One region of the uncultured Butyricimonas sp. genome, then DNA from elsewhere that is predicted to be linked to it. Evidence: riboswitches for the same ligand, from Rfam matches in the RefSeq annotation. Region 1 holds a riboswitch; each other region holds the start of a gene.
What was found. Region 1 has a riboswitch for cobalamin ahead of Q5866_RS03865 (DUF5074 domain-containing protein). Riboswitches for the same ligand answer to the same signal wherever they lie in the genome.

Region 1 (3,222 bases):
TACCAGATATTGCCCGCTACCGGCACCGTCCTTTGCCATCCGGGAAAATTCCGGTAATAAAATACCGGAAACGGCACCAATCATTATCCCCGCTACCGGAAGTTCCTTGTAACCGTTCGCGAACATAGCGAATTCTTCCACCCCAAAGTAACGGCTCACGAAAAATTGGCTCGCGGAACCAATGACGAATCCATACAAGCTCGAAGAAAACACCGGCATCGAGAATCGCAATATATCCGCGGTTGTCAAATCCGTTCTTCCCCGTGTTACATTTTTAAAGGGCAATGACAAGAGTCGCGTACCAACGAGAAAGGAGCCAAAAGAAGCGAGCACCAACCCGATAACTGCCCCGGGAACCCCGGTATTGAAAACAATCACGGGTATCACGGAACAAAGTACGCTGAAAGCGCGACTCAACAGCACGTACACCAGCACAACACGTGCCCTCCCGTACACGGTCAATACGCGCTCGACGCCCAATACCTGCATCAATAGCAAGGGAGTTATGGCAAAATATTTCAAATTATCGGTTAGCAACGGGTTGCCAAGTAATTCGGCTATCCATGATGCCCCCGTAAACAAGGTGACTGAAAAGACGGAAGAAAGTCCCCAGAATAACACGCCGAGTTTGCGAATCACCGCCTGCCCTTCTTCTACCGGGACACGTGCAAGAAAGTAAGAATACGCGCCGGGAAGCCCGAAGGAAAAAATCATCAACAAAGTCGAGTAAATATAAATCACCTGACGATACGTGCCATACTCGACAGCAGTCATGTATCGGCTAAGGACAGCCGATATGACCAATGTCATGCATAATGACAAGGCATTAGCCAGCACCAACCATAACGCTTGCGCCGTTTTACTGTTATCCGCCACGAAACCCCTACACATCATGTTTCAATTCACGAGCATGTATACAGTTATAAACTACAGTATCTAAATGTTTTACAATATCCCTTCACATACAATCAATATAAAGTTGCATGGTTGAAGAACAAACATACAAACGTAGTAAATTTTCCGATATACGCAAAAAATATGAAGTTGCATGGTTGAATAATAAATATATAACCATAACAAATTATCCGAGATATACAAAAACATGGCGCATGTACCGATATTTTCAGTGCCAAAACCCAGAATATCGAGAAGCGGAGCGTGATTCCGGAGAAATAAATCTTTTCCCCATTCATTAGCAATATTAAAAAATACATATTACTTTCGCGGCGTTATGGTTCTCGTGTAAGATATTCTACAATCTTACGTGAGATTAATAGGGAATCAGGTGCAAATCCTGAACAGATCCACTGCTGTAAGTTTCGTAACAACTTCTCCGGCACTCACGATCCACTGTCCATTTTAAGGATGGGAAGGACGCCGGGAAGGAAACAAGTCAGAAGACCTGCCATGCACAACATTGTTTAACGTTCAAGGGGAAGGAAGAACGTGAACGCCGATAGCTTAACAATTGTCGACCGTGTACGTCAAGCCTTTTTCTGACTAAAAGGGAATTTATGTTCATGAAAAAGTGGTTTTATTTTCTGACAATCGTATGGATTAGCATGACATTAGCGTCGTGCGACAAACCGGGGATGCCTTATCCCGACGGGGTGTTGGGCGACGGGGATATCGAGGCTCTCGTGCTGAACGAGGGGTTGATTAACACGAACGCCGGGGCGATATCGGTGATATACAAAGACAGTACCGTGGTAGTAGATGCCTTTCAAGACGTGAACCACCGCCCGATGGGTGACGTGGCACAATCCATCACGCTGATTAACGGAAAGTATTTCGTGGCGATGAATAACTCGAAGAAAATCGAGGTGGTCAATCCCGTGACGTTCAAATCCGAGGGAACGATACTCTACACGCAGGCGGGTTACCCGCGACAGATAGTGCCTATCTCGGAAACGGAAGCCGTCGTGTCCGACTTGAACCGACAACTGGTGCGTATTCGCACGGTAGCCCCTTACGGGAAGCCGCTGGAATATATTTCAATCCCGAGATGGGTGGAATATCTGGTCGTGGCGGAAAATAAAGTGTTCGGCATGACGCAGGGAGGTTTGTACGTGTTCGATGCCAACAATATCAATAAAGAGTACGCCCGGGTAATCAAGGATATATACAACGAGGAGTACACGAAGACGTGCCGGATGCTGATAGACAAAGACGGCATAATCTGGGGATTGATGTACCAGAAAAGGAGCGGTGTCGTGACAGGCGTCACGCTGAAAGGCGTAGACCCGAAACGGGAAAAAGTAGTTAAATCGTACACCCTCCCCATCGGCGACCCGAATTCACAGACCCCGGGCGAGATTATCGGCTATATCAATTACAACCGCACGGATATCGACCCGACGGGAACGTGGATATACTTCAACGTGAAAACCCGTGCGACAGAAGAAAACGCCAAAGGCGAAAAAGAACAGCAGAGCGTGTACCGGATGAACGTGACGACGGGTGAATTTGAACATTATTACGACCTGCCGGGCGTGGGTATGATGTACGGGTTCGCGGTTAGCCCCGAAGGCGACGTTTACCTGTGCGATTGTTTGGATTACACGGCACAAAGAGGTTATATCCGTCATTACCTGAAAGACGGGAGAAGGGTAAGCCACAAAGTGGGTGTTTATCCCGGACAAGTGTATTTCCCCGGGTATCAACAATAAAACAGTGATTATGCTCAAAAAAATAACGATAGGATTATATGCCTGTTTCACGCTGGGCGGCGGGATGCAGGCAGAGGCACAGCGGCGGGATTCGGTGGCGATGCACGGGACTCTCGACACGGTGCAAGTGGTGAGTCAACGTATCCAACACGCCAACGAGGCAAATGCCGGGGCAAAGGTTAGCCGCATAGACCCGGAAATCATGCAAGCGAATAAAACCCGTTCGTTGGCAGAGTTACTGACGGACTACACTGCTATTTATATCAAGAGCCTCGGGATGGGAGCCTTGTCGACCGCCTCCTTCCGTGGAGCCAGTCCCTCGCAAACACGGGTGAACTGGAACGGCATCAATATCACGCCACCGATGTCGGGAACGTTCGATTTCTCGCAAATCCCGGTTTTCTTCACGGATAATATCAACCTGTATTACGGGAGCAGCCACGTGAAGAACGGGACGGGAGCCATCGGGGGAAGTGTCAACCTATTCACCGACCCGGATTGGCGAAAGGGAGTAAGCGGGAAAGTGCTGGGCGAGTACGGTTCCTACGGCACG
Region 2 (3,222 bases), 110 kb from region 1:
TTCTATCATTGATTGTATTCCTTTTTACTCGAACCGCAACGGTTACCATTATTGGTGCTCCGAACCACCATACCTTTATAAATCCTTCACCATTAAAGGTGCGTTTGACCGTAGAACCGCAAAAGTATACCGGAATACATTTTCTCGTAATCCTTTCCTCGTACCCGAAGAAGAAGAATTCATCCCCGAATTCTTCAAAGACCCGTTCATGCAAGACGTGACGGATTCATACTGCTACACCACCGATATCCAAATAGAAAACAATTCTTCCTATTCCCCTCGACACGCATACCTATGCGTGTTTAATAACCTTGAATGGAAACCTATTGCAGCCGGAAAGGTTTCAAATAACAAAGCGAAATTCAGTGAATTGGCAAAAAACATCGCTTACCTACCTGTCTATTACGATTCCACCGGCATGTATCATCCATTCAACTACCCGTTCATTCTTGACACAAAAGGAGATACCCACTACCTTATCCCTAGCCCCCAAAAACATACATTACACTTGGAACGAAAGAATCCGGATTTAACAAACGCCTTACACAAATATCTTAACACCTTAAACGGCACTATTATTGAAGCCTCCAACGATAAAGAATTTTCACGAGTGGACACGGTCTTTGTACTTGAGCCATCGAAAAAACTATTCTTCAAAGCCAGGAACATGCATCCCGATAAAAAATACCAATGGTACCGCATTCCCCAAAGCGGTAGAGAGAAATATATTGCAGAATTGTATTTTTTTAACTCGAGAGGTGAAAAACTACAAGCGATAACTGATTCTCTGTACCATGCCGCCATTGACGGCAACCCTCTAACTAATGTTTCGTTATACAATACATTTCTAACCTTACATTTCGATACACCCGTAACAATCGACGAACTCGTCTGCCTGCCTAGAAATGATGGCAACGGGATTTACCCCGGCAATTTATACAAGTTACTATACCACGACCGGGACGGCTGGCAATCGTTAGGCATACAAGAAGGATGCAATTTTTACCTAGAATATGACAACGTGCCAAAAAACGCACTATATTGGTTGCGCAATCTGACCACTGGCGTGGAAGAAAGAATATTCACGTATGAAAATGGCGTAATCACATTTTGGTAAAACAAGCATCCTAAAACCAATAGAGTACAAATTTTCTCCGTTTCATTGTATTTTTTAATGGAATCTGCATACATTCGCGGAGTCTTTGGTGATGTGTTAATATCCCATTAGCGCACAAGAGGGAAGTCGGTTAGAATCCGACACAGTGCCCGCTACTGTGATGCCCGTTTCTCCGCAAGGAGATTCAAAGGAAAGTTCTTGCACCACTGTCCTCGCGGACGGGAAGGTACTTTTCTTAGGCGTAGTCAGGAGACCTGCCAAAGCAAAACAGGTAATAGCGTATTCCCGGGGTCAGGAGTACCATTATGAACTTTTAAACTTAATCTTACATGAAGAAATTTGTAGCGCTGACTACATTATTCGTAGTAGCATTAGCGAGCGTCGCTTTTGCAGAAATCACCTTAAAGGGGAAAGTTGTAGATGCCAAAACCGGTAAAGCTCTTGCCGGGGCAAATGTTCGGTTAGTCGGAACAAGCATCGGTATCGCCACGAATAACAAGGGCGAATTCATTCTGGAAAAAATACCCGACGGGACTTACACGCTTCGTGCCAGCTACTCCGGTTACGAGGTCGGTTCCATGAAAGTGAACGGAAACAAAAGTGACATATTATTCCAGTTACTCGCCACCCCGGTAAACTTGAATCAGGTCGTGGTGACGGGAACAGGAACCCACCGCCGATTGAAAGATTCGCCCGTCCCGGTAGAAGTGATTAGCGGGTCGGACTTAAGGCAGGCAGGAGTAAACTCCTTCGAGGACGCCCTTCTGTTGCTGAACCCCGCGTTCAATATTCGCCCCACGGTCATGGGCTCGTACTTCACGCTCAACGGCATGAGCAACAAATACATCTTGATTCTCGTCAACGGGAAGAAAGTGGCGGGAGATGTTTCCAACAATACCGACTTGTCGCGTATTGACATGGGACGGGTGAAACGCATCGAGATATTGAAAGGTGCAGCTTCCGCCCTCTACGGTTCGGACGCCATCGCCGGGGTAATCAACGTTATCATCGAACAACCGAAAGACCCTATCAGCGTGCAGTCGAAAACCCGTTTCGGGGGAGAATCCAGCTTCTCGCAAAACGCCAGTGTTGATTTTAATTTCGGTAAATTCACTTCCTCCACCTCTTATCAAAGACGGCAAATGGGCGGATGGCAATTAAACCCCAATGAAATCAGCGGCGACACGGTCATCCCCACGAGAAGCGAATCATCCAGTAAATTCCATTCCAATATTGTTACCCAACACTTCACTTACGCGCCCAACGAGCAATTGAAACTTTGCGCGCAAGGAAGTTATTTCAACCGGGAAGTAAATCGTCCGGTACAAGAAAAGAAAAACGACGGGGCGTACCAATACGACCTCACCTACATGGACTACAATTTCGGCTTGGGCGGAAAATACTTCATGAACGATGGAGCGTACATCTCCCTCGACCTTTACATGGACAATTACGAGTACAACAAACTCTACACGGTTGCCCAACTTGACAAAAAAGACACGACATTCCGGGTTGGGGATGAAGAATTGACCAAGCGCCAAAAATATTACAACGGGAACCTGAAAGGCGTATTCCGGGTGGGCGAATACAACAAACTCACGCTCGGTACGGAATACGCTAACGACTACATGAAAAATCCCGGCAGCCTCGACGAACCGAAAGAAATCTACACGCTCGCCGTGTACGCGCAGGATGAAATCCGTGTATGGAAGAATCTACAAATCCTCCCCGGTTTCCGTTACGTTTACAACGAGATGTTCAAGAACCGCTTCACCCCGAAGATTGCCCTCATGTACACGCTCGGCTCGTTCAACTTCAGAACTTCCTATGCCGCCGGATTCAAAACACCCAGCATACAGGAACTATATTACGACTACGAAGCCCGGGGAGCCATCACCATCGGGAATCCCGACTTGAAACCGGAAAAAGCGAATTATTATAACGTGAACGTGGAGTATACCGGGAAATACCTCAATATTTCCGCGAACGGGTATATCAATGACGTGAAAGACATTATCGAGAAATACGATATCGGGGCCACGGACGAAGATAAAGCCAATGGAATAAAAACCCGTAACGTGTACCACAACCTCGACAAGGCGAGC
Region 3 (3,222 bases), on a different contig from region 1:
CCGGATTATAGAACTTCACCACCGGATTGAAGAAAGAAGAAGCGGAAGCATAAAATGACAATTCCGGCACCGGGAAATACACCACTCCCGCCCGATACGTGAAAGCGGAAGTCTTCACTTTATTCCATTCCGAACGGTTCTCCTTCTTGTAGTCCTGTTTCCCGTCCAAAACCTTTGCTGTTGCCGTTTTATAGTTATAAAAATCCACGCGTCCGGACAACATCGCCTTCCATTGGTCGCTAAATTCCATCACATCATGCAAATACACGGCATGCGTTCTATCGGTTTTCAGACTTGCAGCTGAAATTTTGGAATCCCACCAGCCTTGTACCAACTGCGGATTCTTCAATGCCAACACAGCACCCAATCCGGGTCCCCACAAATCATCACTCCCGTACCCGTTATACTGTACAAAATCAAACGCGAAATACGACCACCCCAATGTATAATGGTGTTTCACGAATCCGGTCTCCACGTTACCTGTCAATTCCAGCACATTACTCAATTGTTTATGATCCGGGTTAAAGTTCAACGGTTTATTTCGCACCACAGAATCCAGATTTATATAGGTCGTTTTACCTTTCGAGGTATAATACCATTTATAAATAGATTCCTCCGAAGTCCGGTACCCCAATCCTTCCACGCAGCAATAATCCAAATCGCTATGGAAATAAGTAAACCTCTCTCGCAATGTCATGTTCTCGGATATCACGTGAGTGTACCGTGCCGTCACGTCCCATACTTTACGCTTCATCCGATTATTCGCGTAATCATTATATATCTCGTGATAATCGGCATAAGGATGCCGTTCTCCGCTCTTCATAAAAGGCTCGGCATCCTTACCGACTTCGTACACATCATAACGCACGGTCGGTGCGGCCCCTATTTCAGTCGTGTACTTATCATCCGCGTAACTGCCACTCACTTCCAATCTCCCTACTTTGCCGACATTCGCGCCTAAAACCCCATAAAGGGAGAATCTATTCGCGTTCGTGCGCCGGTAACCGTCGCCCGTGGAATAATGGATATTCGCCCGGTAATCAAGCGGTCCCGCCAACTTTCCCCCGAAACCCAATGTAGCCCGTTTTTCTTCCCAACTACCATAACTAATCCGGGCATTAGCTGAAAAATCCGGTGTTACCTTCTTGCGCACGATGTTCAAAACCCCTCCCATGGCAGAATGTCCCGCCAACACCGAAGCGGGTCCCTTTATCAATTCGATGGATTCCACGGATGACAAGTCCCCGTAAGGAACATTCTGGCTAACCGTTCGCTCATCCCGCATCCCATCAATCATGATAAGCGCGCTCCCTTGTCCCCGGATAGAGAATCGTTGGAACGCCCCCAGTTGATTTGTCTTGTGAATAATCCCGGGCAAAAACTTCACGGCATCTTCCAGATTCACGATACCTTTACGCTCCAACATCTGCCCGGAAAGTTTACTTACCGTTATCGGGACAAAGCGCAACGGTACATCCAACCCCAACAAATCGATACGTTTTCTTTTTTCAAGCACACTTACTTCATCGATACGAAAAATCGTATCCGTGATACTTTTCTTTTTGCGCTTGTCTTTATCCTCGGCGAAAAGCGAGCCGACACACGCGAACAGCAATACTGCCAATACAACAACTTTTTTCATACAAACTATATATTAATAATGAATAAAGCATTATTAACATAGTCTTTAGGGTAACATGAGTTTCAAGGTAAAATCCATATTTTTCCTCTCGCTTTTTCTCCCGAAAGCTATGGTTATCATCGTTCGGCAGGTCTTCTGACTTGTTCCGGATTTTGTTGCCTTCCCAGTTATTACACCAGTGACATTTGAAGTACAAAATCCCTTGTAAAGGAACTTACAGCTGCGGGTACAGTCCCGGATTCACACCGGATTCCCTATTAAGCGTCGCCTTCATGAGCGAAGGTTCCGCACCAAAACGGGGGCAAAAGTAATATATTTTTCAATACTATTCATCTCAACCGGACTTTTTATTGCCCGAAGAAATCCCATCCCAATAATACCCTTATACTACCCTTATCATCTCTCCGCTCCGCTTCCCCTCCCGTTCATCCCTTTTCCAACATCGCCGGGGAACGGCGTTGGAAAAGCGGGCCACTAGAGTTGAAAGCGGGATAAGGCAGGAATAGGGTATTATTAGGGTGGTTTTACCGCAGGTCATCCTCGAATACAAGACTCGGGGCGGGTATTGTAACTTTCATAATTTTATTTATTTTTGTTACATCCAATTTTTTATAAATATAAATAATACACCATCTTCTATGCGGCGATACAGGCAGAACATCAACAACATGAATATACATAAAATCACAATAGGCATCGCAATAGTTTTGCTTCCAGTACTCTACCGACTCGACCACTGCTTCACGGGGCTTTCGGCTGCTTTTTTTTCGCTCGTGCTCTTTTCCCTCGCACTAATCCCATACCTCCTCTCCCGGGAAAGCTACTCGTGGAGGAAAAACGACACGCTCGTCGGGTTGTTGCTTTGCTGGACACTTATCCGTTACTTCACCTCTCCCGTTCTCGATGATACTTTTATCCTTTTCGACTGGCTCGCCGCGGTTATCGCATACACGTGGGCAAGAAACTCGTCTGCCGCCGACACGATCTTTCCCGCCTTATTCGTCGGCGGCATCGTTCAATCCGCGTGGGGGATACTGCAATTCTCGGGCAACATCCCTTCTTATCATGCGTATTTCGGGCAAACGGGCAGTTTCAACACTCCCGCTCTATGGGGAATCTATTTAGCCATGGCGATTTTCGGCGGGATACGCCTGCTCGGGACACAAACAAGAAAGGGATATAAAATGCTCGTGCTCGCCGGAATGGCATTCGTGTCCGCCGGGATGATTCTGGCGCACTCGAGGGCAGCGTGGGTGGCTTTGGCGTGCGGGCTGGCATGGACATTCCTGAAACCCGCGAAAAAGCCCACGGGCAAGAAGTGGAACAAAAAAGCGGTGCTCACGACCGTGGCACTCTTGCTACTCGCAGCACTCGCACTCTGGGGCGTCTACCTGATTCGACCGGATTCCGCAAAAGGGAGATTGCTCGTGTACGGAGTTTCCCTCTTCATGCTCGGGGACGCCCCGTGGTTCGGGCACGGCATCGCTTCCTTCGCCGCCGAATACATGCCCTATCAAGCCGAGTGGTTCCTGCACCACCCCGCATCAAGTTTCGCCCGGGTGGCGGGCAACAATCATTTC

Region 2: another riboswitch for cobalamin. It lies ahead of Q5866_RS03420 (TonB-dependent receptor); the one in region 1 lies ahead of Q5866_RS03865 (DUF5074 domain-containing protein).
Region 3: another riboswitch for cobalamin. It lies ahead of Q5866_RS11350 (TonB-dependent siderophore receptor); the one in region 1 lies ahead of Q5866_RS03865 (DUF5074 domain-containing protein).

Annotation. Positions count from the first base shown of each region.
Region 1 is NZ_CAUFYA010000005.1:110,169-113,390, forward strand. Features, by position in the region: gene Q5866_RS03860 (oligosaccharide flippase family protein) at 1-894, opposite strand, end outside; cobalamin riboswitch at 1,216-1,425, shown strand; gene Q5866_RS03865 (DUF5074 domain-containing protein) at 1,521-2,669, shown strand; gene Q5866_RS03870 (TonB-dependent siderophore receptor) at 2,680-3,222, shown strand, end outside.
Region 2 is NZ_CAUFYA010000005.1:2,412-5,633, forward strand. Features, by position in the region: gene Q5866_RS03415 (hypothetical protein) at 1-1,117, shown strand, start outside; cobalamin riboswitch at 1,187-1,394, shown strand; gene Q5866_RS03420 (TonB-dependent receptor) at 1,447-3,222, shown strand, end outside.
Region 3 is NZ_CAUFYA010000023.1:73,116-76,337, forward strand. Features, by position in the region: gene Q5866_RS11350 (TonB-dependent siderophore receptor) at 1-1,642, opposite strand, end outside; cobalamin riboswitch at 1,750-1,952, opposite strand; gene Q5866_RS11355 (O-antigen ligase family protein) at 2,311-3,222, shown strand, end outside.